Regions from separate parts of the Oryzomicrobium terrae genome, predicted to be linked through region 3. Evidence: riboswitches for the same ligand, from Rfam matches in the RefSeq annotation. Region 3 holds a riboswitch; each other region holds the start of a gene.
What was found. Region 3 has a riboswitch for cobalamin ahead of OTERR_RS15160 (TonB-dependent receptor family protein). Riboswitches for the same ligand answer to the same signal wherever they lie in the genome.
Positions count from the first base shown of each region.

Region 1: another riboswitch for cobalamin. It lies ahead of OTERR_RS00715 (ribonucleoside-diphosphate reductase subunit alpha); the one in region 3 lies ahead of OTERR_RS15160 (TonB-dependent receptor family protein).
Region 2: another riboswitch for cobalamin. It lies ahead of bluB (5,6-dimethylbenzimidazole synthase); the one in region 3 lies ahead of OTERR_RS15160 (TonB-dependent receptor family protein).
Region 4: another riboswitch for cobalamin. It lies ahead of OTERR_RS08220 (energy-coupling factor ABC transporter permease); the one in region 3 lies ahead of OTERR_RS15160 (TonB-dependent receptor family protein).

Region 1 covers NZ_CP022579.1:161,939-167,511, reverse strand. Annotated here, with positions in the region: gene OTERR_RS00725 (glycosyltransferase family 2 protein) at 1-1,375, opposite strand, end outside; gene OTERR_RS00720 (DNA ligase) at 1,745-2,599, opposite strand; cobalamin riboswitch at 2,736-2,989, shown strand; gene OTERR_RS00715 (ribonucleoside-diphosphate reductase subunit alpha) at 3,179-5,573, shown strand, end outside.
Region 2 covers NZ_CP022579.1:2,931,263-2,936,835, reverse strand. Annotated here, with positions in the region: gene fba (class II fructose-bisphosphate aldolase) at 85-1,149, opposite strand; gene bluB (5,6-dimethylbenzimidazole synthase) at 1,253-2,035, opposite strand; cobalamin riboswitch at 2,082-2,292, opposite strand; gene OTERR_RS13275 (GlsB/YeaQ/YmgE family stress response membrane protein) at 2,417-2,683, shown strand; gene pyk (pyruvate kinase) at 2,838-4,277, opposite strand; gene corA (magnesium/cobalt transporter CorA) at 4,395-5,360, shown strand; gene OTERR_RS13260 (YiaD family glycine zipper/OmpA-like lipoprotein) at 5,497-5,573, shown strand, end outside.
Region 3 covers NZ_CP022579.1:3,344,486-3,350,058, forward strand. Annotated here, with positions in the region: gene OTERR_RS15140 (hypothetical protein) at 1-10, shown strand, start outside; gene OTERR_RS15145 (sulfite exporter TauE/SafE family protein) at 33-836, opposite strand; RNA gene ssrS (6S RNA) at 1,012-1,188, opposite strand; gene OTERR_RS15150 (cell division protein ZapA) at 1,200-1,592, opposite strand; gene OTERR_RS15155 (cell division protein ZapB) at 1,665-1,862, opposite strand; cobalamin riboswitch at 2,035-2,260, shown strand; gene OTERR_RS15160 (TonB-dependent receptor family protein) at 2,398-4,362, shown strand; gene OTERR_RS15165 (TonB-dependent receptor) at 4,372-5,573, shown strand, end outside.
Region 4 covers NZ_CP022579.1:1,789,434-1,795,006, reverse strand. Annotated here, with positions in the region: gene OTERR_RS08245 (sirohydrochlorin chelatase) at 1-924, opposite strand, end outside; gene cobM (precorrin-4 C(11)-methyltransferase) at 934-1,737, opposite strand; gene OTERR_RS08235 (energy-coupling factor ABC transporter ATP-binding protein) at 1,751-2,590, opposite strand; gene cbiQ (cobalt ECF transporter T component CbiQ) at 2,596-3,354, opposite strand; gene OTERR_RS08225 (energy-coupling factor ABC transporter substrate-binding protein) at 3,344-3,745, opposite strand; gene OTERR_RS08220 (energy-coupling factor ABC transporter permease) at 3,742-4,410, opposite strand; cobalamin riboswitch at 4,558-4,769, opposite strand; gene OTERR_RS08215 (PhoX family protein) at 4,902-5,573, shown strand, end outside.

The DNA.
Region 1 (5,573 bases), 340 kb from region 3:
GGTTGCCGTCCAGATGCACCGCCGCCGAGATCTCGAAGTAGGCGGCGAAGTTGCCCAGGGCGCCGTAGCCCATCAGGGCGAACATGGCCAGGGCGCCGGACAGCCACTGGTTGGTGGTGCAGTAGAACAGGAAGATGGCCAGGATCCAGCCGAACAGCAGCAGCGGCGACATGGCATACACCCCGAGCAGCAGCAGGCCGTCCACCCGCTCGGCGAAGCTCACGCCACGGCAGAACAGCAGGCGCCCGGCGTAGCGCAGCGCGGCCTGGTTGTGGCCCTTGGCCCAGCGCATGATCTGGCGCACCCGCACCGGCCAGCTTTCCGGCACTTCCTCGTAGCACTCGGAGCGGTTCTGGTAGACCGTCTTCCAGCCGGCCAGGAGCAGGCGGTAGGTCAGGTCGGTATCCTCGGCCAGGGCGTCGTCGCGCCAGCCGCCAATGCTTTCCAGGGCGGCGCGGCGTACCCCGCCCACGGTGCCTCCGTACTGGGGCACCATGCGCAGGTTCATGCGCGCCTGCTGGTCCACCTGGTAGCCGCCGGACCGCTCCAGGTCGAGCAGGCGGGTAAGGAGGTTGCTGCCGGTGTTGAGCGGCACCACCCGGCCCATCACCGCGCCGTTTTCCGGGTCGAGGAAGGGGGCCACCAGCTGCTTGATCAGGCCCTTGCCGGGCACGTAGTCGGCATCGAAGATGATGATGATGTCGCTGTCCACCAGTTCGGTGGCGTCCTTCAGCGCCGCCGACTTGCCCGGCTTGCCGCCGGTGCGGTGGAACGGCGTGATGCGCCCGGGAAAGCGGGCCACGTAGCTGTCGATGATTTCCTTGGTGCGGTCGGTGGAACGGTCGTTCACCGGCATCAGGCGGATGCGCTCGGGCGGGTAGTCCACGTCGAGCAGGGCCTCCAGGGAGTTGGCGATCACCGCCTCCTCGTTGTGGGCGGCGATGAACACGGTCACCGTCGGCCAGACCGCCGTGTCGATATCCACGTAGGGGTGGCGCTGCCGGCCGAACAGACGGTTGAAGGCGAAGTAGTAGTGGCGGACGGTATAGATAACGATCAGCCCGAGCACGGCAAACAGCAGCATCTGGGCGATCACCGCCGTCTCGTTGGAGATCATCGACAAGCGCGAGCGGACGAACCCCGTGTCCGGAGGCAGGGCCTGCCAGGCCTGGATCGGCTTGAAGCGCAGCACGGACGTGGGGGGCACCTCGGCGCCGTAATAGGTCGGCGCTTCAGCCGGCGCCACGGCGGGCGACGGGGGCGACGGCATCGCATCGGCGGCGTGCGGCGCGGTAGCCGCGCACAGCAGCCATCCCCCCATCAGGCACGCGGCCAGACGGCCTACCGGGCGGATAATTTTGGGGAGGATGGACATGGGCGCAAGGAGCGGACGAATAACGAGGCCGCAGCTTACGACTCCAATTGGCTCGGCGGAATGAAATATTTTGCACTGCACGAAATATTTCCAGCAAAAGCCTGCCGAACGTGCGTTTTGTCACTAAAAACCCAGTAAAAAACCAGGGAAAGCCAGTTTTTGTCAGCTTTTGTCAGAAAACAAATCGTTCATTTCGGTTCTTTTGTCATGCCCATTTGGCATCAAGGCCGACGCCGCCCCGCCCCGTTCCGCCTGTGCCGCACCAACGAATCCCGTTGGGGACACCCATAGCCCGGTGGCGCCCGGTCCAGCGTCCCAGGCGGACAGGGTCGGTGGTTGGCCCCGAGCCCCTGCCTCCCCACGCCGCGCTTAGCGGGCCGCCGTGCCGGCGCTCCAGTCCGCCCGCACCCGCAGGTAGCGGGGAAAGCGCGGCAGGCCATGCTCGGTGAGGCCGTTGTGGCGGTAGGTGACCCAGGTCCCCACGGGGGGCGGATTGCGCCGGGCGGCATCGTCCAGGCCACTGCCCAGGCCGAAGCGGCGCCCTTCCGGGGTTTCCACCAGCAGGGCCCCCAGTTGGCCCCGGTACTTGCCCTTGCCCGGCAGATAGCCCACCACCCGGGCTTCGCCGTCGTCGTAGGGCTTCACCTTGAGCAGGTCGTCGCTGCGCCCGGCCTGGTAGCGGGAATCGCCGCGGTGCAGCATCAGGCCTTCGCCGCCGTCGGCCACCACCGCCGCCAGACGGCGGCGCAATTCCCCCTCGCTGGCGACGCGGAACTGGACCACCGCCTGCACCCAGGGCTGGCCGATGGCCGCCACCGCCACCTCCAGGGCCACCAGGCGTTCATCGAAAGTGCCCGAATGGGCCGGCAGGTCGAACACCAGGTACCGCAACTGACGCCAGTCCGCCTCTACCGCCACCTGCTGACGCACCGTCCCCGCCGCCCGGGCAAAACCGCCCCGACCGGCCCACAGCTCGCCATCCAGGGGCGTGGCCGGCCAGCCGGCGGTGAACCAGGCCGGAGCGGCGATCGGTTCCCCGCCCCGGCTCCACAGCTGCCGGCCGTCCCAGTAGCCGCGCACCCCGTCGTATTTTTCGCTGACCCAGTAGGCGCCCAGGTCCACCCCGGTGCCGGGCCGGTAGGTCCGGGCCAGCAGCAGGGCTGGGTCGGCAAGGACGCCGACGGGCAGCAGCATCAGGCCGAGGGCAAGGATCAGGGCGCGCATGGCCGCTCCAGGAAAGGGGATACGCCACAATGCCATACGCATTTAACCGCCACCACGACCACAACATGTAGTCAAAAAACTAAACACAAGCACTACATCTAGTGGTTTTTTCTTGACGCGGCTTTTCCCTCTCCGGTACATTCCCGGCCACGATGGTTTCCCCTTTAGGGGATGAAACTGGAATTCGGTGCGGCGGGGCGTTTGCCCGCAACCGCCCAAGCCGAAGCTGCCCCCGCAACTGTAAGCGGTGAGCGCGCCCCATCCGCCACTGGACGCCACGCCGTCCGGGAAGGCCGGGGCCGGAGTGGATGCACGCAACACCACCGTGCCGCCACGCTGCCAACGCCACGACCCGCGAGCCAGGAGACCGGCCATCGCCGCAGCGCCGTGCTGTGCGCCCATCCGGGCCTGGCCGGCGCGTTCTGCGTTCTGACTTGGGGCGGGGTGCCCCCGGGAAGGAGTGGCGGTCCGCCCCGGGCCGCCCGGGTGCAACGACGACGGCCGGCCCCTGGCCCGGCGCCGCGGTGCCCCGCCCCTCCGCTTCCGGTCGCTCCCCTCCCGCCACGGGGAGTTACCTGCATGCACCACCCTGCCATCACCGCCGAGCGGAGCCCCGCTCCGGCCACCGCCCTGTCCCACGCCGCCGGCCCCGACCTGACCGACACCGCCTTCAACACCGGCCTCGGCGTCAGTGTCAGCGCCCGCAGCTTCGAGGTGATCCGCCGCAACGGCGCGGTGGTGGCCTTCAACCCGGACAAGATCGCCGTGGCCCTGACCAAGGCCTTCCTGGCGGTGGAAGGCCACCAGGGCGCCACCTCGGCCCGCATCCGCGATGTGGTCGGCGAACTCACCGCCACCGTGGTCAACGCCCTGACCCGGCGCCTGCCCGGCGGCGGCACGGTGCACATCGAGGACATCCAGGACCAGGTAGAACTGGCCCTGATGCGCTCCGGCTCCCACGACGTGGCCCGGGCCTACGTGCTCTACCGCGAAAAGCGCGCTGCCGAGCGGGCCGCCCAGGCCGCCGCCGCGCCGGCCAGCGACGCGCCGGTGCTGCACGTGGTGGATGGCGACATCCGCCGCCCCCTGGACCGGGCCGCCCTGCTGGCCACAGTGCGCGAAGCCTGCGCCGGCCTGGCCGACGTTTCTGCGGACACCGTGCTGGAACACGCCCTGCACAACCTCTACGACGGGGTGCCGGTGGTGGCGGTGCGCCAGTCCCTGGTGCTGGCCGCCCGCACCCTGATCGAGCGGGAACCGGCCTACAGCAAGGTTTCCGCCCGGCTGCTGCTCGATTCGATCCGCGTCGAGGTGCTCGGCCAGCCCACCGCCCACGGCGCCATGACCGCCGGCTACGCCGAGTACTTCCCCCGGGCGATCCGCCGCGGCATCGCCGCCGAACTGCTCGACCCGCGCCTGGCCGAGTTCGACCTGGAGGTGCTGGGCCGCGCCCTGGTGGCCGACCGGGACCTGCAGTTCGACTACCTGGGCCTCCAAACCCTCTACGACCGCTACTTCCTGCACGTGGATGAGCAGCGCATCGAGCTGCCGCAAACCTTCTTCATGCGCGTGGCGATGGGCCTGGCCCTCAACGAGATCGACCGGGAAGCCCGGGCCATCGAGTTCTACAACCTGCTCTCGTCCTTCGATTTCATGAGCAGCACGCCGACCCTGTTCAACAGCGGCACCCGCCATTCCCAGCTGTCGTCCTGCTACCTGACCACCGTCTCCGACGACCTGGAAGGCATCTACCAGTCGGTCAAGGAAAACGCCCTGCTGCAAAAGTACGCCGGCGGCCTGGGCAACGACTGGACCCCGGTGCGCGCCCTGGGCAGCCGCATCAAGGGCACCAACGGCAAGAGCCAGGGGGTGATTCCCTTCCTCAAGGTGGTCAACGACACCGCCGTGGCGGTGAACCAGGGCGGCAAGCGCAAGGGGGCGGTGTGCGCCTATCTGGAGAGCTGGCACCTGGACATCGAGGAATTCCTCGAACTGCGCAAGAACACCGGCGACGAGCGCCGCCGCACCCACGATATGAACACGGCCAACTGGATTCCCGACCTGTTCATGCAGCGGGTGATGAACAACCAGGACTGGACCCTGTTCTCCCCCAGCGACGTGCCCGACCTGCACGACAAGTACGGCAAGGCCTTCGCGGCCGCCTACACCGCCTACGAGGCCCGGGCCGAGCGGGGCGAGATCAAGCTGTTCAAGCGCATTCCCGCCGTGCAGCTGTGGCGCAAGATGCTGACCATGCTGTTCGAGACCGGCCATCCCTGGATCACCTTCAAGGACGCCTGCAACCTGCGCTCGCCCCAGCAGCACGTGGGCACGGTGCACAGCTCCAACCTGTGCACCGAGATCACCCTCAACACCTCCGACACCGAGACCGCCGTGTGTAACCTGGGCTCGGTGAACCTGCCGGCCCACCTGGTGCAGGTGGACGGCCAGTGGACCCTGGACCAGGCCAAGCTCAAGCGCACCATCCGCACCGCCATGCGCCTGCTCGACAACGTGGTGGACATCAACTTCTACGCCACCCCCAAGGCGCGCAACGCCAACGTGCGGCACCGCCCGGTGGGCCTGGGCATCATGGGCTTCTCCAACTGCCTCCAGGCCATGGGCCTGCCCTACGCCTCGGACGAGGCGGTGGTCTTCGCCGACCGTTCCATGGAAGCGGTGTGCTACCACGCCTACTGGGCCTCCACCGACCTGGCCGAGGAACGGGGCCGCTACTCCAGCTTCACCGGCAGCCTGTGGGACCAGGGCATCCTGCCCCTGGACTCCCTGCAACTGCTGGAAGACGCCCGGGGCGGGTTCGTCGAGGTGGACCGCGGCGCCACCCAGGACTGGGAGGCCCTGCGCCAGCGCATCGCCCAGGTGGGCATGCGCAATTCCAACTGCGTGGCCATCGCCCCCACCGCCACCATCTCCAACATCGTCGGCCTCTCGGCCTCAATCGAACCCGAGTACC
Region 2 (5,573 bases), 410 kb from region 3:
AAAAGTCTCCGGGACTTGCAAGCAAGACGGCATCGCCGTGGCGATGCCGTCTTGGTGCAGGCAAGCGGTGCGCTGGGCGAACGCTTAGCGGACGATCTGGTTCAGTTCGCCCTTCTTGTAGCGCTCGGCCATCTTGTCCAGGGACACGGGCACGATCTTGCTCGCCTGACCTTCGCAGCCGAAGGCCTGGTAACGGGCCACGCAGATCTTCTTGGCCGCTTCCCGGGCGGGCTTGAGGAAGTCGCGGGGGTCGAACTTGGCGGGGTTCTCGACCAAGTAGCGGCGCACCGCGCCGGTCATGGCCAGGCGGATGTCGGTGTCGATGTTCACCTTGCGCACGCCGTGCTTGATGCCCTTGACGATCTCTTCCACGGGCACGCCGTAGGTTTCCTTCATGTCGCCGCCGAACTGGCGGATCTCTTCCAGCAGTTCCTGGGGCACCGAGGAGGACCCGTGCATCACTAGGTGGGTGTTGGGGATGCGGGCGTGGATCTCGGCGATGCGGTCGATGGCCAGGATGTCGCCGGTGGGCTTCTTGGTGAACTTGTAGGCGCCGTGGCTGGTGCCGATGGCGATGGCCAGGGCGTCGCAGTTGGTCTGCTTGACGAAGTCGGCGGCCTGGTCCGGGTCGGTCAGCAGCTGGTCGCGGGTCATGGTGCCCTCGGCGCCGTGGCCGTCTTCCTTGTCGCCCTTCATGGTTTCCAGGGAACCGAGCACGCCCAGTTCGCCTTCCACCGACACGCCGATGGCGTGGGCCAGTTCGGTGACCTTCTTGGTCACGGCCACGTTGTACTCGAAGGAGGCGACGGACTTGCCGTCCTCTTCCAGGGAACCGTCCATCATCACCGAGGAGAAGCCGGAGCGGATCGCGGCCATGCACACGGCGGGGGACTGGCCGTGGTCCTGGTGCATCACCACGGGGATGTGGGGATAGGCTTCCAGGGCGGCGAGGATCTGGTGGCGCAGGAACGGCTCGCCGGCGTATTTCCGGGCACCGGCGGAGGCCTGCATGATCACCGGGGCGTTCACCTCGTTGGCGGCTTCCATGATGGCCCAGACCTGCTCCATGTTGTTCACGTTGAACGCGGGCAGGCCATAGCCATTCTCGGCGGCGTGGTCGAGGAGTTGGCGCATCGAAACGAGAGGCATGGTGGTCTTCCTAAAATAACAAAGGCCCCGGGGGCAAAGGCGGGCATTTTACCCCGTTTCCTTGCACTCCCGGAGCCCGGCCGCAGGGCCGCGATGGTGGGGGTTAGAGCTTGCGCTCCCGGGCCGCCCGGGCCTGGTCGGCCTGCAGGTGGGGCACCAGGGCCGCCGGCACCGGGGCGCCGAAACGCTCGGCGTGGACCAGGGTTTCCAGGGGCAGGCGGGAACGCCACCCGGCGGTTTCCAGTTCGGGTTTGTCGAAGAAGTGGCTGACCCGGCCGATGCATAGGTAGGCGATCGGGATCACCCGCTCGGGAATGTCGAGGATTTCCTTCAGCCGTGCCTGGTGGAAGATCGACACCCAGCCGACCCCGAGGCCCTCGGCCCGGGCCGCCAGCCACAGGTTCTGCACGGCGCAGACGGCGCTGTAGATGTCCATCACCTTGAGGTGGGTGCGACCGATCACCACCGGGCCGGCCCGGTCCCGGTCGCAGGTGATGCACAGGTTGATCGGCGCTTCCTCGATGCCTTCGAGCTTGAGCGAGCGGTAGGTGCCCTGGCGGTGCGCCTCGAACATTTCCGCCGCCTCCCGGTTGGCCTCGTCGAAGGCGCCGTGGACCGCCGCCTTGGTGGCCGGGTCCTTGACCACGATGAAGCTCCAGGGTTGCATGAAGCCCACCGAGGGGGCGAAGTGGGCGGCGGTGAGCAGGCGCGACAGCACCTCGTCCGGCACCGGGTCGGGGAGGAACTGGCCGCGCACGTCGCGGCGCGAAAAGATGGTGTGGTAGAGGGCTTCCCGGGCTTCGGCGGTGAAGTCGGGCATGGCCTGGTGGCCGGCGGGCGTGGAGGAGGCGGCGAGGGTCGCCGGGATGCTGCAGTCGGTCTTCATGGAGTCCCCTTGTGAAGAACGGTGGCGGACCGCCTGGCCGTGCGGTCCGTCGAAACTCCTCCAGGCCGGTCTTCTGACTCGGGATCGTCCCGCCGGCGCGCCTTCCCGATCGGAAATCCGCAGCGGCGGCGATCAGTGGCATGTGCGTCGGCAGTCCCCCTCACAGCGTTGGGCACGTCGCGGAATTGCCCTGCCGGTGGCGGGGCGCACCGCGTTCCCGATTCTCCCTTGCGGGCACCTGGAAGGCGTGGGTGTCATGCTGCCCGGCAGAACCGGGCGCGGCGATTCTAGCAGAGGTGCGGGGGCGGGATTGCCGCCGGCAATGAAACGATCCGGCCCGGCCGGCCTCTAATGTTTTACCCCCCACCACCGGAGACAGCCATGGGCTGGATCGTCACGCTTCTGGTCGGCGGCTTGATCGGCTGGATCGCGAGCCGCATCATGAACACCGATGCCCAGCAGGGCATCATTGCCAACGTTCTGGTCGGGATCATCGGCTCGGCGTTGGGGCGCTGGTTCTTCGGCGACGTGATCGGCATCGGCGCAGCAGAAAGCGCCGGCAGCTTTTCCCTGGTCGGGCTGGCTTTCGGCGTGCTCGGGGCGGTGATTCTGATCGCCCTGCTCAAGGTGGTGGGGGTGTTCCGCTAACGCCATCAGGCACCACTGCCGGTGGGGATGCCTGGCTGAAACGCCGCGCCCCTGGCCGATCTCCAAAGGGGGGGGCCGGAGATCGGCCAGGGGCGCGGCGTTTGGCGATGGAGGCGTGAAGATGCCCGTCCCGCCTGGGGTTTGGGGCAGGGGCTTAAACGGTGGGCGCCTGGTGCTCGCCGACCCGGACGATCTTCAGGGTGTTGGTGCCCCCCGGGGTGCCGATCGGCTCGCCGATGGTGAGCACGATCAGGTCGCCCTTGTCGACCACGCCCCGGGCCAGCAGCAGCTGCTCGGCGTCGGCCAGCAGCAGTTCCCGCTCGGTGTGCTGCTCGCCCATCAGCAGGGGGCAGACTTCCCGGTAGAGGGTCATGCGCCCCACGGCGGCCGGGTCCGGGGTCAGGGCGTAGACCGGCACGCCGCAGTTGAGGCGGCTCATCCACAATGCGGTGGAGCCGGACTGGGACAGGGCGGCGATGGCCTTCACCTTGAGGTGGTGGGCGGTCCAGATGGCGGCCATGGCGATCGACTGGTCGATGCGGGTGAAGATACGGTCGAGGAATTCCCGGTCCAGGGTCACTTCCGCCGAGCGCTCGGCCTCGACGCACACCCGCACCATGGCTTCCACCGTCTCCACCGGGTAGGCGCCCGAGGCGGTCTCGGCCGACAGCATCACCGCGTCGGTGCCGTCGAGCACGGCGTTGGCCACGTCGGACACCTCGGCCCGGGTCGGCACCGGCGAATGGATCATCGATTCCATCATCTGGGTGGCGGTGATCGCCACCTTGTTCTTCTCCCGGGCCATGCGGATCATCTTCTTCTGCAGGGCCGGCACGGCGGCGTCGCCCACTTCCACCGCCAGGTCGCCCCGGGCCACCATGACGCCGTCGGAGGCGTCGAGCACCTCGCCCAGGTTTTCCACCGCCTCGGTGCGCTCGATCTTTGCGATCAGCAGCGCCCGGCCGCCGGCGGCGCGCAGCAGCTGGCGGGCCATGTACATGTCGGCGGCGCTCTTGGGGAAGGACACGGCGAGAAAATCGACGCCCAGCTGGGCGGCCACCTTCAGGTCTTCCATGTCCTTGGCGGTGAGCGCCGGGGCGGACAGGCCGCCGCCCTGACGGTTGATGCCCTTGTTGTTGGACAGCTCGCCGCCGTGGCGCACCGTGCAGTGGATTTCCGGACCGGCCACGCGCACCACGTCGAGCACGATGCGGCCGTCGTCGAGCAGCAGCACCGAGCCGGCGGACACGTCCTTGGGCAGGTCCTTGTAGTCCAGCCCGACCCGCTCGTCGTTGCCCAGGTCGCAGGCGGCGTCGAGGATGAAGGCCTGGCCCTTGGCCAGGGTCACCTTGCCGGCGGCAAACTTGCCGACGCGGATCTTCGGCCCCTGCAGGTCGGCCAGGATGCCCACCGGCCGGCCCACCTGCTCGGCGGCGGCGCGCACCGCAGCCACCCGGGCGATGTGGTCCTCGGCCTTGCCGTGGGAGAAGTTCAGGCGCACCACGTCTACCCCGGCGGCGATCATGCGGGTCAGGGTCTCGGCATCGCTGGAGGCGGGGCCGAGGGTGGCGACGATCTTGGTATGGCGGGGCATGGACGGTCCTCCGTTCTGTGGTTATGGTGAGGATTCTAACGCGCCCGCGCCGCCGTCTCCCACGGCATCACCCCAATCTCCGCGCCCCGCCTGGGGCCCGCTACACTTCGCACCACTATGCTGATCAATTGCGTCGCCTACCGAGAAGGCAAAAAACTCGCCGATATCTCCATTGCCGAAATCAGCGACTACCTGGTCCTCCCCGGCTGTTTCGTCTGGGTCGCCCTGCGCGACGCCACCCGGGAAGAACTGGAGGAAATGCGCCAGGAGTTCCACCTCCACGAACTGGCGGTGGAAGACGCCTTGCACGGCCACCAGCGGCCCAAGGTCGAGGAATACGACGATTCCCTGTTTGCCGTGATGCAGCTGATCGAAATGCAGGACGGCGAACTGAACTGCGGCGAGGTGGATGTCTTCGTCGGCCACAACTACGTGCTGTCGGTGCGCAACCGCAGCAGCCACGACTTCCTCGGCGTGCGCGGCCGCTGCGAGCGCGAGCCGCACCGCCTCAAGGACGGCGCCGGCTTCGTCTTCTACGCCCTGATGGACGCGGTGGTGGATCGCTATTTCCCGGTGCTGAGCGAACTGGAGGCCGAGCTGGAAACGGTGGAGGAGCAGATCTTCGCCAAGGGCGCCGCCCGCTCCAACATCGAGCGCCTCTACCAACTCAAGCGCAAGGTCACCGAACTACGCCACGCCGTTTCGCCCCTCATGGAAGCGGCGGGCAAGCTGGCCGGCGGCCGGGTGCCGGAGGTCTGCGCCAGCAGCCAGCACTACTTCCGCGACGTTTACGACCACCTGGTGCGCATCAACGCCGCCCTCGACGCCTGCCGCGACACCATCGGCACCGCCATGCAGGTGAATCTGTCCATGGTCACCATCGAAGAAAACGAGGTGAACAAGAAGCTCGCCGCCTGGGCCGGTATCTTCGCCGTGGCCACCGCCTTCGCCGGCATCTGGGGCATGAACTTCAAGGCCATGCCCGAACTGGACTGGGAATTCGGCTACCCCATGGCCCTGGGAGTGATCGCGATGACCTGCGGCTACCTGTACTACCGCTTCAAGCGGGCCAAGTGGCTGTGACCAAGCCTGGGGGTGGATGGAGAGGGGAGATGCCGCGGAGAGGGTGATTCCACGCCGCCCGTCCGTGCCGCCCTGCGAAAAAGCCCCGTTGTTTGGCTATATATAAAGTTCAACGGGTTTCTCTGGAGGCGGGAACATGAACAAGATCGGTGCCGCGCTTGCGGCTGTGGTGATCGGGGTCGGCGGCCTGGGAGGTTGTGCCGACATGAGCGA
Region 3 (5,573 bases):
GCAGGAGTAGCAGCCGGACGCGCCGGCGGGGCTCAACTCGTCAGCAGGCTGTGCAGCATCTTGGTGGCGAGCAGGGCGAGGAAGCCACCGAAGGCGCGCTTCAACTGCTTCACCGGCAGCTTGTGGGCCAGCTTGGCCCCCAGGGGTGCCACCAGCACACTCATGGCGACGATGCCGATCAGGGCCGGCAGGTAGATGTAGCCGAGATGGCCCGCCGGCAGGTTGTGGTCGTCGGCACCGGCAACGATGTAGCCGATCATACCGGCCAGGGCGATGGGAAAGCCCAGGGCCGACGAGGTGCCCACCGCCTGGTGGATGGCCACGTTGCAGAAGAGCATGAAGGGAATCGACAGGAAGCCGCCGCCGGCCGCCACCAGGCTGGAGACGATGCCGATGCCGGTGCCCACCAGGAACAGGCCGACGCGGCCGGGCAGCTGGCGGTGGGGCTTCGGCTTGAAGTCCAGCATCATCTGGGCCGAGGCGTAATAAACGATCACGGTGAACGCCATGACCAGGGGCCGGGTCGGCACCAGGCCGGACAACAGGGAGCCGCCGAAGGTGCCGAGCACCAGGCCCGGGGCCAGGGTGGTGACGATGTCCCAGCGCACCGCGCCGTGCTTGTGGTGGGCGCGCATGCTGGAAATGGAGGTGAACACGATGGTAGCCATGGAGGTGCCCAGGGCCAGGTGCATGACGTGCTCCGCCGGGAAGCCCTGGGCCTGGAACAGCATGAACAGGATCGGCACCAGGGTCAGGCCGCCGCCGACGCCGAACAGGCCGGCGATGAAGCCGGCAAAAATGCCGAGGAGGGGATAGCTCAACAGCCACCAGTCCATGACGGGTCCTTTGGTATTGGGGATACGTTAGTCGTTGGTTTTATGCGTATGGAGCCGGGCGCTGGGCTCCCTGGCCGCTCCTTCGAGGCATCGATAGCGGCGCGGGCAGGGCCAGAAAAGGAAACGGCGCGGTGAAATCGCCTTGCAGCGATCCAGCGCGCCGTGCCCAGTCTTACAGGCCCCCGCAGATGTCGTTTCGGCCGGCATCTCGAACCCGGAGGTTCAGAGTGGTCGCTTACCGACCGGCGTCTGGTACGTCGCAAGGACGCGCACTTTGCCGGCACTGGATGGGCAACCTAAGCCCATACTTGGTTCAGAGAATGTATGGCCGTCGCGGGCACCGCAGGGGACACCCGGCGGAGGTTAGAACAGGGAGTCGGACCGAGGGGCTGTCGCTTCGCTGGAAGCGTCTGCCTTGCCCCGGAGCGCCTCATCCAGTTTGGCCTCCATGGCGCCGATTCTACGCTGAAAGTCAGGGGTGTCAAAACCCTCTTGAGCCTCTGCCGCCGGGGCATCTCCCGCCTGGGGGGCGGAGGCGGAACGACGTAGGGCGAGCAGGTCGTGGGCCAGGTTGAGGGCCGCCATCACCGCCACCCGCTCGGCACCGCCGGAACGGGTGCGGGCGGTGATTTGCTTGACCTGCTCATCCACCAGGGCGACCGCCGCCAGCAGTGCCTCGCGCTCCTCGGGAGGACAGGCGACCCGGTATTCCCGGCCGAGGAGTTGCACGTCGAGAAAATTGGACTCGGCGCTCATGGTCGTAGACCTTTGCAGGAAAGTTCGAAGGGAGGGAGAAAAAAAGAAGGGCCGGGCAGGGCGGCGGGGCCGTTACTTGTCTTCGGGCACCCGGGCGAGCAGCGTCTCCACCCTGCTCCGGGCGGCCGCCATGCGGGCCGTCAAATCGGCGTTGCGCGCTTCCGCCGCCGCCAGCTGGGCCTTGAGGGCGGCGTTTTCGCCGCGCAGGGCCTGACACAGGCCGACCACTTGGTCGACCTTGCTTTCGAGGGTGGCGAGCTGGTTCTCCATGGCGCGCACTATAGAGGCGCAAACTCTTCCCGGTCAAGGAGTAAGCGCCGGATTTGAAGGTGTTTTGTGGATTATCGCCTCCCGTTCCCGCCTTGCCCCTACGGCCGTCACCGGGGTATCCTCCGCCCCTCGCCGTTGCCCGGTTCCAGGTCGCTCACCGACCCCTGCCGGCGCATTCGGCCCCTTGCCAGGTGCTGCGCGCGACCCCATCGCCGCGGTTAAACGGGAAACAGGTGCGCACGACTCCCCGAGTCCGCCAGGCCTGTGCTGCCCCCGCAACGGTAAGCGAGTAGGTGCCCCCTCATGCCACTGGGCTTATGCCTGGGAAGGCGGGACGCCACCCCGGAGATTCCTCCGGTCTCGCAAGCCCGGATACCGGCCTGTCAGGGACACAAGCGGAAGTGCTGCGGGAGGCGGCATGGCGTGTGGACTCCCCGGCGCCGCCGCCTTGTCCCCGCCTGACATCTCCCCGGTACTGCATCAGAACCGGCCACAGCCTGCGGGGACGCTCGCGGTGGCACAAGGGAGTCCCTCCATGTCCAGCACCATCCTGCGGGCCGCCGTTTGCGCCCTGCCCGCCTGTTTGCTCCTGCCTGCATCCCATCTCCGCGCCGAAGAAGTCATGGCGCCGGTGGTCGTCACCGCCACCCGCTTCGCCGACCCGGATCCGCGCATTCCGGCCAACATCAGCGTCATCACCCGGGACGACATCCGCACCACGCCGGCCCTCAACCTGCCCGATTTGCTGGCCACCCGGGCCGGCGTCAACGTCAGCCCCATGTATGGCCCCCTGGGCATCGATGCGACGGTGGATATCGGTGGTTTCGGCGTCACAGCCACCAGCAACACCCTGATCCTGGTCGACGGCCAACGTCTCAATCCCATCGACTCAGCCAACCTGATCTGGGCCGCACTCCCGCTAGAAAGTATCGAGCGCATCGAAATCATGCGCGGCTCCGGCACCGTGCTGTACGGTGACCGGGCAACCAGCGGGGTGATCAACATCATCACCGACAAGTCGGGGAAACCCCGCGCTTCCGCAACCGCCACCGTCGGCAGCTACGGCTATCGGGGACTGGATGCCAGCGTTGCCACCGGCAACGAGCACGCCTACTTCAACCTGTTCGCCCGCTACGCCGACAGCGACGGCTACCGGCGCAACAACTGGCAGAACCAGCAGGCCGCCAGCGGCCGGGCCGGCCTCAAGCTGGAGCGGGGCGAAGTCTTCACTGACTACGCCGTCTACAAGGAAGCCTCCGGCCTGCCAGGAGCCTTGACCCAGCCTCAGTTCCAGGCCAATCCGCGCAACGCATCGACGCTCTTCGACAACCAGTGGAAAGAAGGCTATCGCCTACGCCCGGGCATAACCTATGCCCTCACTGACACCGTGACTGTCGAGGGCGAAATTGCCAGTGAGCACCAGGATGTAAAAAGTACGTTCGTGGACTACGGTGGCGCCAGCAATCGGGTGCGCGACACCCTAGCCTTCACCCCCCGGCTGCGCTGGAGCCACGGCCTGGGCTCCCTGGCCAGTGTGACGGTGGCCGGCCTGGATCACTACGACGGCACCGTATCTGCGACCAACCGGGGATCGGCCAACCAGTGGGCGCACCAGACCAGTACCGCCTACTACCTGCAAAACGTCACGAACCTGACCCAGCAGCTGAGCCTGACCATGGGAGGACGTAGCCAGAGCATGAGCCAATCGGCCAATCAGGCTGAATTTGGGCTCCAATCTGCCATGGCGGGCCGGTCCAATCGCACCCGCAACGCTTACGACATCGGCCTGGCCTACGCTCAGGACGCCTGGCGGGTGTACGGCAAGACCGGTACCACGTTCCGCTTTGCCAACATCGACGAATTGTTCGGCAACCCCTTTGGCACCACTCCGTTCTTCGCCGGCAACATCCACCCCCAGCACGGCACCATCCAGGAGGTGGGCGGCAGCCTGAAACTAGGCGCCTGGAGCACCAAGCTGTCCTTCTCCCGCCTCGATCTGACCGATGAAATCGGCTACGACCCGAGCAACTACACCAACACCAACTTCAAGCCTACCCGGCGTGACAGCGCCAACTTTGAACTCGAGTGGAAAGCCAGCGACCGCTGGAACAACCGCTTCACCTACACCTACCTGGACGCCACTTTCCGCAGCGGCGCCAACGCCGGCAAGACCGTGCCCCTGGCCCCCCGGGACCAGGCGACGCTGCAGAGCACCTGGAAGGGGGGAGCCTGGGGCACCTATTCGCTGGCGGCGCGCTACGTCGGCAACCGTCGTCTGGACGGCGACTTTGCCAACCAGCAAAGCTGGCTGGCCGGGTACTTCACCGCCGACTTGCAGGGGTCCTGGACGGTGCAGAAGGTGACACTGACCGCCAAGCTGCTCAACGCCCTGGACAAGAAGTACTCGCCCTACGCTTACTTTCAAGCCTACGACAGCACCATTAACTACTACCCCGCCGACGGCCGTACCGCCTACGTCTCGGCCCGCTACGACTTCTAAGACCGCTTCATGAGCCGCCCCACCCCAACCTCCCTGGCCGCCCTCTCCTCCCTTGGCCTGGCGGCCGGATGCGCCATCGGCCCGATCGCCCCGGTCTGGGCCGATGAAGCCGAGCTGGCTCCGGTCACCGTCACCGCCTCCCGGGCGCCGGTGCGCCTCGACCATGCCACCGGGCAGATCGAAGTCGTCACCCGGGAAGAGATCGAGGCGCGCAACCCCGGCCGCCTGACCGACATCCTCAACCTGCTGCCCGGGGTGTTCACCTCTCCGGGCAAGGGGATGCTGCAACCGAGCCCGGGGTTCGCCCTGCGCGGCATGCCCGACGACCGTCGCACCCTGGTGCTGGTGGACGGCCTGCCCCTCAACGACGGCTATTCCGGCAGTTCCAGCCTGGGCGGCCTGTCGCCGGACCTGGTGGATCAGGCCGAGGTGCTCTACGGGCCGATGTCGTCCCTGTACGGCGGCAACGCCATGGGCGGGGTGATCAACTTCGTCACGCGCATGCCGACCAAGACCGAGTTCAAGCTGCGCGCCGGTTACGGCAACCCCTTCGAGGCCGGCAAGGCCCCGGAAGGCGTGCGGAAGGTTTTCGGCTCCGCCGGAACCCGGCTGGACAACGGGCTATCCCTGCTGATCACCGCCAACTGGGCCGCCACCGACGGCTACAAGAGCGACTGGGTGACCTCCACCGCCAACACCAACGGCGCCCGCTACATGACCGGCAAGGACGGCAAGCCCGGCTACCTCTACGGCAAGAAGGGCGACAACACCTGGGACGAGGACGGTGCCGCGATAAAGCTGGAGCAGCGCCTCTCCGACGGCAGCCGTTGGCGGCTGGGCTGGCAGCGCCAACGCTACGACTACGGCTACGACCGCAGCCCGGAAACCTATCTGCGTAAGCCGGGCGGCCTACCGGACTACGGTTCCACCCCATCCCTGTTTGCCGGCGGAAACGGTGGTTTTGAACGCAATCTCTTCCACGCAGGCTTCGACACCGACCTGGGCATCGGCCGCCTCAACGTGCTGGCGAGCTACAACAACGTGGTCAGCAACTACTACGTGACGCCCACGGGCAACGTCAGCGGCGGCGCGGGACGCATCTCAGACTCCCCCGCGCAGAGCGCCTCCCTGGACGCCTACTGGACGGCCCCCCTGGGCCGGCACGTCCTGACCACCGGCGTCGCCCTGCGCCGTGACGACGCCGACAACAA
Region 4 (5,573 bases), 1.6 Mb from region 3:
GCAATGACCATGGGAGCCAGCATGGCTGTGGCCGCAACCTCCATGGACGTGTTCATGGGCATGATCGTGATGAATGGCGGTGTGGCTGTGGTCGTGCAGGTGCTCGTCCTCGGCGGCCAGGCGGTATTTGCAGCCGTCGCATTCGAGCAGGCTGCCTTCGGGCAGTTCATCGCCGCCCACCTTGGCGTCGAGCAGGTCGAAGATGCCCTTGTCGAAACCGAAGTGGGTGCCCAGGGCGAAAGCCACCTGTGGATACTGGCGCTGCAGGCGCTCGGCCTGGGCCTTGATGCGCTCCATGAGCACACCGGTGAAGAGATAGACCGGAACGATGGCCACCTGGGTCATGCCCAGCTTGACCTGGCGCTGCACCGCCGTTTCCAGGCGGGGCCAGGTGACGCCGGTGAAGGCGATGTCCACCAGCTCGTGGTCGTTGTCCTCGAAGATCCAGCGGGCCATCTTGGCCAGCTCGCCGTTGGCGCCGGCGTCGGAGGAGCCGCGACCCAGCAGGATGACGCCGGTGGTGCTGGGGTCGGGCATGTCCAGCTGTTTCATCAGCGTGTCCAGCTGGCCCTGCAGCACCGCGAAAATCTCCCGGCCCATGCCCAGGTGGCGCACCACCTGGAATTCCACACCGGGGTGACGTTCCCTGGCTTCCTCCACGGCGTGGGGCAGCTCCATCTTGACGTGGCCGGCGGCGTTGAGAATGAAGGGAATGACCACCACGCGCTTCGATCCGCTACGGGCCGCGCGATCAAGGCCCTCGTCCAGCAGCACCTCGGCGTGCTCGATGAAGCACACCTCGATGCGCCAGCCGGGGTGGCGCTCCCGCCACTGGGCGGCGAAATGGAGGATTTCCTTGTTGCCGTCCCGGTTGCGGGAACCGTGGCCGACCAGGAGCAGGGTGGTGTCGTTGGCACTGATCATGGTGCTTCCTCAGGAGGCCTCGCCCACGCTGGCCTTGCGGAAGCGGTGGGTGAAGCTGGGGTCGTAGAGCTTGGAGCGGGCGATGTCTTCCCAGTCCCGGGCACCGAGGGCCGGGCTGGCGATGATCATGGTCTGGGCGGCGATCTTCTCCGCCTGGCACTTCTTCTTGATGTCGGCGATGGTGCCGCGCACGATCTTTTCCTGGCCGGGCCAGGAGGCCTTCTGCACCACCAGGATGGGCGCATCCTCGGGCCAGCCGGCGGCCAGCAGGGCGCGCTGCACCTCGTGCAGCAGGGTGATGGAAAGGAAGATGCACAGGGTCGAGCGGTGGGCCGCCAGGGCCTCCAGCTCCTCGCCCGGGGGCATGGGGGTGCGGCCGGCCACCCGGGTGAGGATCACCGTTTGTGTCACTTCCGGCAGGGTCAGGGTCTCGCCCGCGGCGGCGGCGGAGGCCAGAGCGGAGGAGACGCCGGGGACCACGGCCCAGCTCACGCCGGCCGCATCCAGGGGCCGGGTCATTTCCACCAGGGCGCCGTAGAGGCCCGGGTCGCCGGTCTGCAGGCGGATCACGGTTTCATGGCGGCGGGCGGCGTCGAGCAGCCAGGCGGTCATTTCCTCCAGGGTCATGTCCTTGGAGTCGCGGATGTCGCAGCCTTCCGGGGCGTAGAGGGTGGCGGCCTGGTCCACCAGGGAACCGGCGAAGAGAATGGCGCCGGCCTGTTCCAGCAGGCGGCGGCCCTTGACGGTGATGAGGTCGGGATCGCCGGGGCCGGCGCCGACGAACCAGATCTTGCCGAGGGTGGCTGGGGTCATGGAATTTTCCTTCTCAGCAATCGTGCTGTTGCAGCTGGGCCAGCAGGGCGCTGCAGCTGTGGATGGGGGTGTCGCCGTCGAGCAGGCCGCGCTGCCGCAGCAGCTTTTCCAGGCCGATCACCGAAGGCAGGCGCAGGCCCACCGCCGCCAGTTCGGCTTCGTGGGTGGCCAGGGCCGGGGCGTCGAAACTGGCAGTGCAGCGGCCGGCGGCCATGAGGTGGATGCGGTCGGCCCAGCGGTAGGCGAAGTGGATGTCGTGGGTGGCCAGCAGGATGGTCATGCCCCGGCCGTGCAGCTTTTCCAGCACGGTCAGCAGCTCTTCCTGCATGAAGGGGTCCAGGCCGGCCATGGGTTCGTCCAGCACCAGAAGTTCTGGCTCCATGGCCAGCACGCCGGCGATGCAGACCCGCTTCTTCTGGCCGAAACTCAGGTTCTGCACCGGCTTGTGGGCCAGGTCCTCCATGCCCACGGCCTGCAGGGCGGCTTCCACCCGGGCGGCCACGGTGGCGTCATCCAGACCCAGGTTGAGGGGACCGAAGGAGACGTCCTCCCGCACGCTGGCGGAGAAGAGCTGCCGGTCCGGGTTCTGGAAGACCATGCCCACCTTGCTGCGCAGGCTACGCAGGCCGGTCCGGCTGTAATCGAGGGACGTGCCGCCATAGCGCAACTGGCCGGCGGCGGGCCGCAGCAGGGCGTTGCAGTGCTGAAAGAGGGTGGTCTTGCCCGAGCCGTTGGCGCCGATGAGGGCGTTGCGGCTGCCCCGGGCGATGGCCAGGGAACAGCCGTCCAGGCCCACGCTGCCGTCCGGGTAGCGGAAGGCCACCTGGTCCAGTTCCAGCAGCAGAGGGTTCATGGGACTCATGGCGTCACCCCGCGGCCGGCCCAGGCCAGGGCGATGAGGCCGGCGGCGGCCAGGGCGGCCACCAGACTGTCGCGGCGGCCATGGGCGTGGGGCGTGGCGAGGAAGCGCAGCGGCCCGTCGTTGTTGCGGGCCAGGGCGGCCTGGTGCAGGGCCTGGGAGCGTTCCCAGATCTGCAGGGTGAGATTGGCGATGAGCTCCCCCAGGGAGCGCAGGGTCAGACGGGAGTTGGCGTAGCCAAGACGGGCAGCCTGGGCCGTGCGCATGTCCTGCACGGCACCGGAGAAGACGAAGAGGCTGCGGTAGCACAGCACCATGATGTCCAGCAGCACCTCGGGGGTGCGCAGGCGGCGCAGCAGGGCAATGAGGTCGGTGAGGGGGGTGGTGAGCACCAGGAAGAGCAGGGCGGCGAGGCCGCCGAGGGAGCGGCTGAGCACCTGACTCACCTGTTGCAGGCCGATGCTGGTGGTGTGCACGCCGAGGCCATCCACCGCGCCCCGATCCACCGAAAGGGCCAGGGAGAAGGCGCTGATGGCGAGGAAGAAAAGGGCGGGGGCGGCCACCCGCAGATAGAGGCCCGCCGGCACCCGGGCGCCAATGAGGGTGACGCCCACCAGCAGGGTGGTAATCAGCAAGCCTGCTTCCAGCCGAGTCGCAGCGATGAAGGCAGCCGTGAGCCCGCCCAGGGCGAAGAGGCCCTTGGCGCCGGGGCAGACCCCGCGCCAGCGGTTGGCGTAGGCCGACTGCTCAACCAGCATGGGCGTCCTTGCCGCGATTGTTGTCTTCGCTGGCGGAGGCTTGGCGAGCCTTGTCCACTTGCTTCTCCTGCTCCCGCTTCAGCTTTTCCCGGGTCACGGCGCTGCCCAGGTAGTAGCCGATGAAGCCGGCGCCCAGGGCCGCCTGGAGGGCGAAGAGCAGGGAGGCGATTTCGTTGCTGGCCGGTTCCAGCAGGGGCTGGAACCAGGGCTGGTAGTCCGGGTTGATTTTGCCGATGAGCTCCTGGGCCTTGCCGTCGGCACCGCCGAAGATCTCCACCGGCTTGCCCTCCGCATCCAGCGCATCCGGCGCCGGCTTTTCCACCAGCCACAGGGGTAAAGCAGCCAGCAGCACTACGGCGAGCAGCAGCAGGAGGTTCTGGCGCCCCTTCATGCCTGGGCCTCCGGCTTGCCCAGAACCTGCATGTCGCGCAGTTCCTGAGGGTTGAAGCGGGCCAGGGCGTTGAAAATCACCACGGTGAGCAGGCCTTCGCTGATGGCCAGGGGAATCTGGGTGATGGCGAAGATGCCGGCGAACTTGAGGAAGGAAACGGTGAAACCGCCCACGGGGTCGGGGAAGGCCCAGGCCAGCTGTACCGAGGTGGTCACATAGGTGAGCAGGTCGGCCAGGCTGGCGGCGAGGAAGATGCTGACAGCAAAGGAGGCCTTGAGGCGCCGCGCCAGCTGGAAGATACCGTAGGCGGCGAAGGGGCCGACGATGGCCATGGAAAAGAGATTGGCGCCCAGGGTGGTTAGACCGCCGTGGGCCAGCAACAGGGCCTGGAAGAGCAGCACCACGGCGCCGATGGGGGCCATGGCAGCGGGGCCGAAGAGCACGGCGCCCAGGCCCGTGCCGGTGGGGTGGGAACAGCTGCCGGTGACGGAAGGCAGCTTGAGGGCCGAGAGCACGAAGGTGAAGGCGGCGGCCACCCCCAGCAGCATGCGCTGTTCGGGATTTTCGCGGATGCGGCGGTTGACGGAGCGGATACCCCAAGCCACGAAGGGGGCGGACGCAATGCTCCAGCCCACGGCATGTTCGATGGGCAGAAAGCCTTCCATGATGTGCACGGATATTTCCCCAGGCAACAAGGGTAAATAGGGGGCACCGCCAGGGAATGTGAATCAGGATCGGAAGACGGCCGCAGAGGAGGGAAGTTGCGCGCGGCGAATCACCAGAACCCTTCCCATCACCCCGGGGAATGGTGCTACTCGTATGCGATTCAGGCCGGTCTTCTGGCTCACCTTCATCCTCGTCCGTCGGCCTTCCCATGCGCAGGGCACAGTGGCGTAGAGCGGAGTCGTCAGGCTTACAGCAGCGGGGGCTGCGCCGGAATGGTCGAGGGTATCGACGTCACCGGACTTCCCGTTTCACTCGCCATGCAGGAGGCATGGCAAGCACCTAAATCCTTTTTTATGCTAACCGAGATGCGCCCCGGGAACAACCGCACAGGCGACCGAATGCGGCATCGGCGCGCAGTTTCGCCGCTGTCATGAATCAGTCATAGCCCGCTGCGAGAATGCCGCGTCCCCAGCCGAAAACATTCCGCACCATGAAATTCTTCGATAACGATTGCATCAGCAACGACAGCCCCAACCCCATCCTCAGCAAGTTCGTCCAGGCCTCGCGCCGCCACTTCCTGCTCGGTGGCATTTCCGCCACCGCCCTGGCCGGCATGGGCGTTTCCCTGCCTACCCTGGCGGCCCAGGCGGCGGCCAGCGCCGGGCGGGTGATGCGCGGCAAGGCCGGCCCGACCATTGGCTTCCTCCCCGTCGGCGTCTCCCAAAAGGACTTGGTACAGGTACCCAATGACTACCAGGTGCAGGTGCTGTATGCCTGGGGCGATCCGATTTCCGATGGCCCGGCCTTCAAGCCTGACGCTTCCAACAGCGCCGAAGACCAGGCCCTCCAGGCCGGCATGCACCACGACGGCATGCACTTCTTTCCCTTCGTCAAGGACGGCAAGCCCGTCTCCGACCGGGGCCTGCTGGTGCTGAACCACGAATACGTGGATGACGGCCTGCTCCATCCGGGCGGCATGAGCGGCTGGAGTGCCGCCAAGGTAGCCAAATCCCAGGCTGCTCACGGCGTTTCGGTGGTGGAAGTGCGCAAGCAGGGCAACCGTTGGGAGGTGGTGCGCCCCTCCAAATACGCCCGTCGCGTCACCGCCGCGACGCCGATCTGGCTGTCCGGCCCGGTGGCCGGCTCCGACTGGGTCAAGACC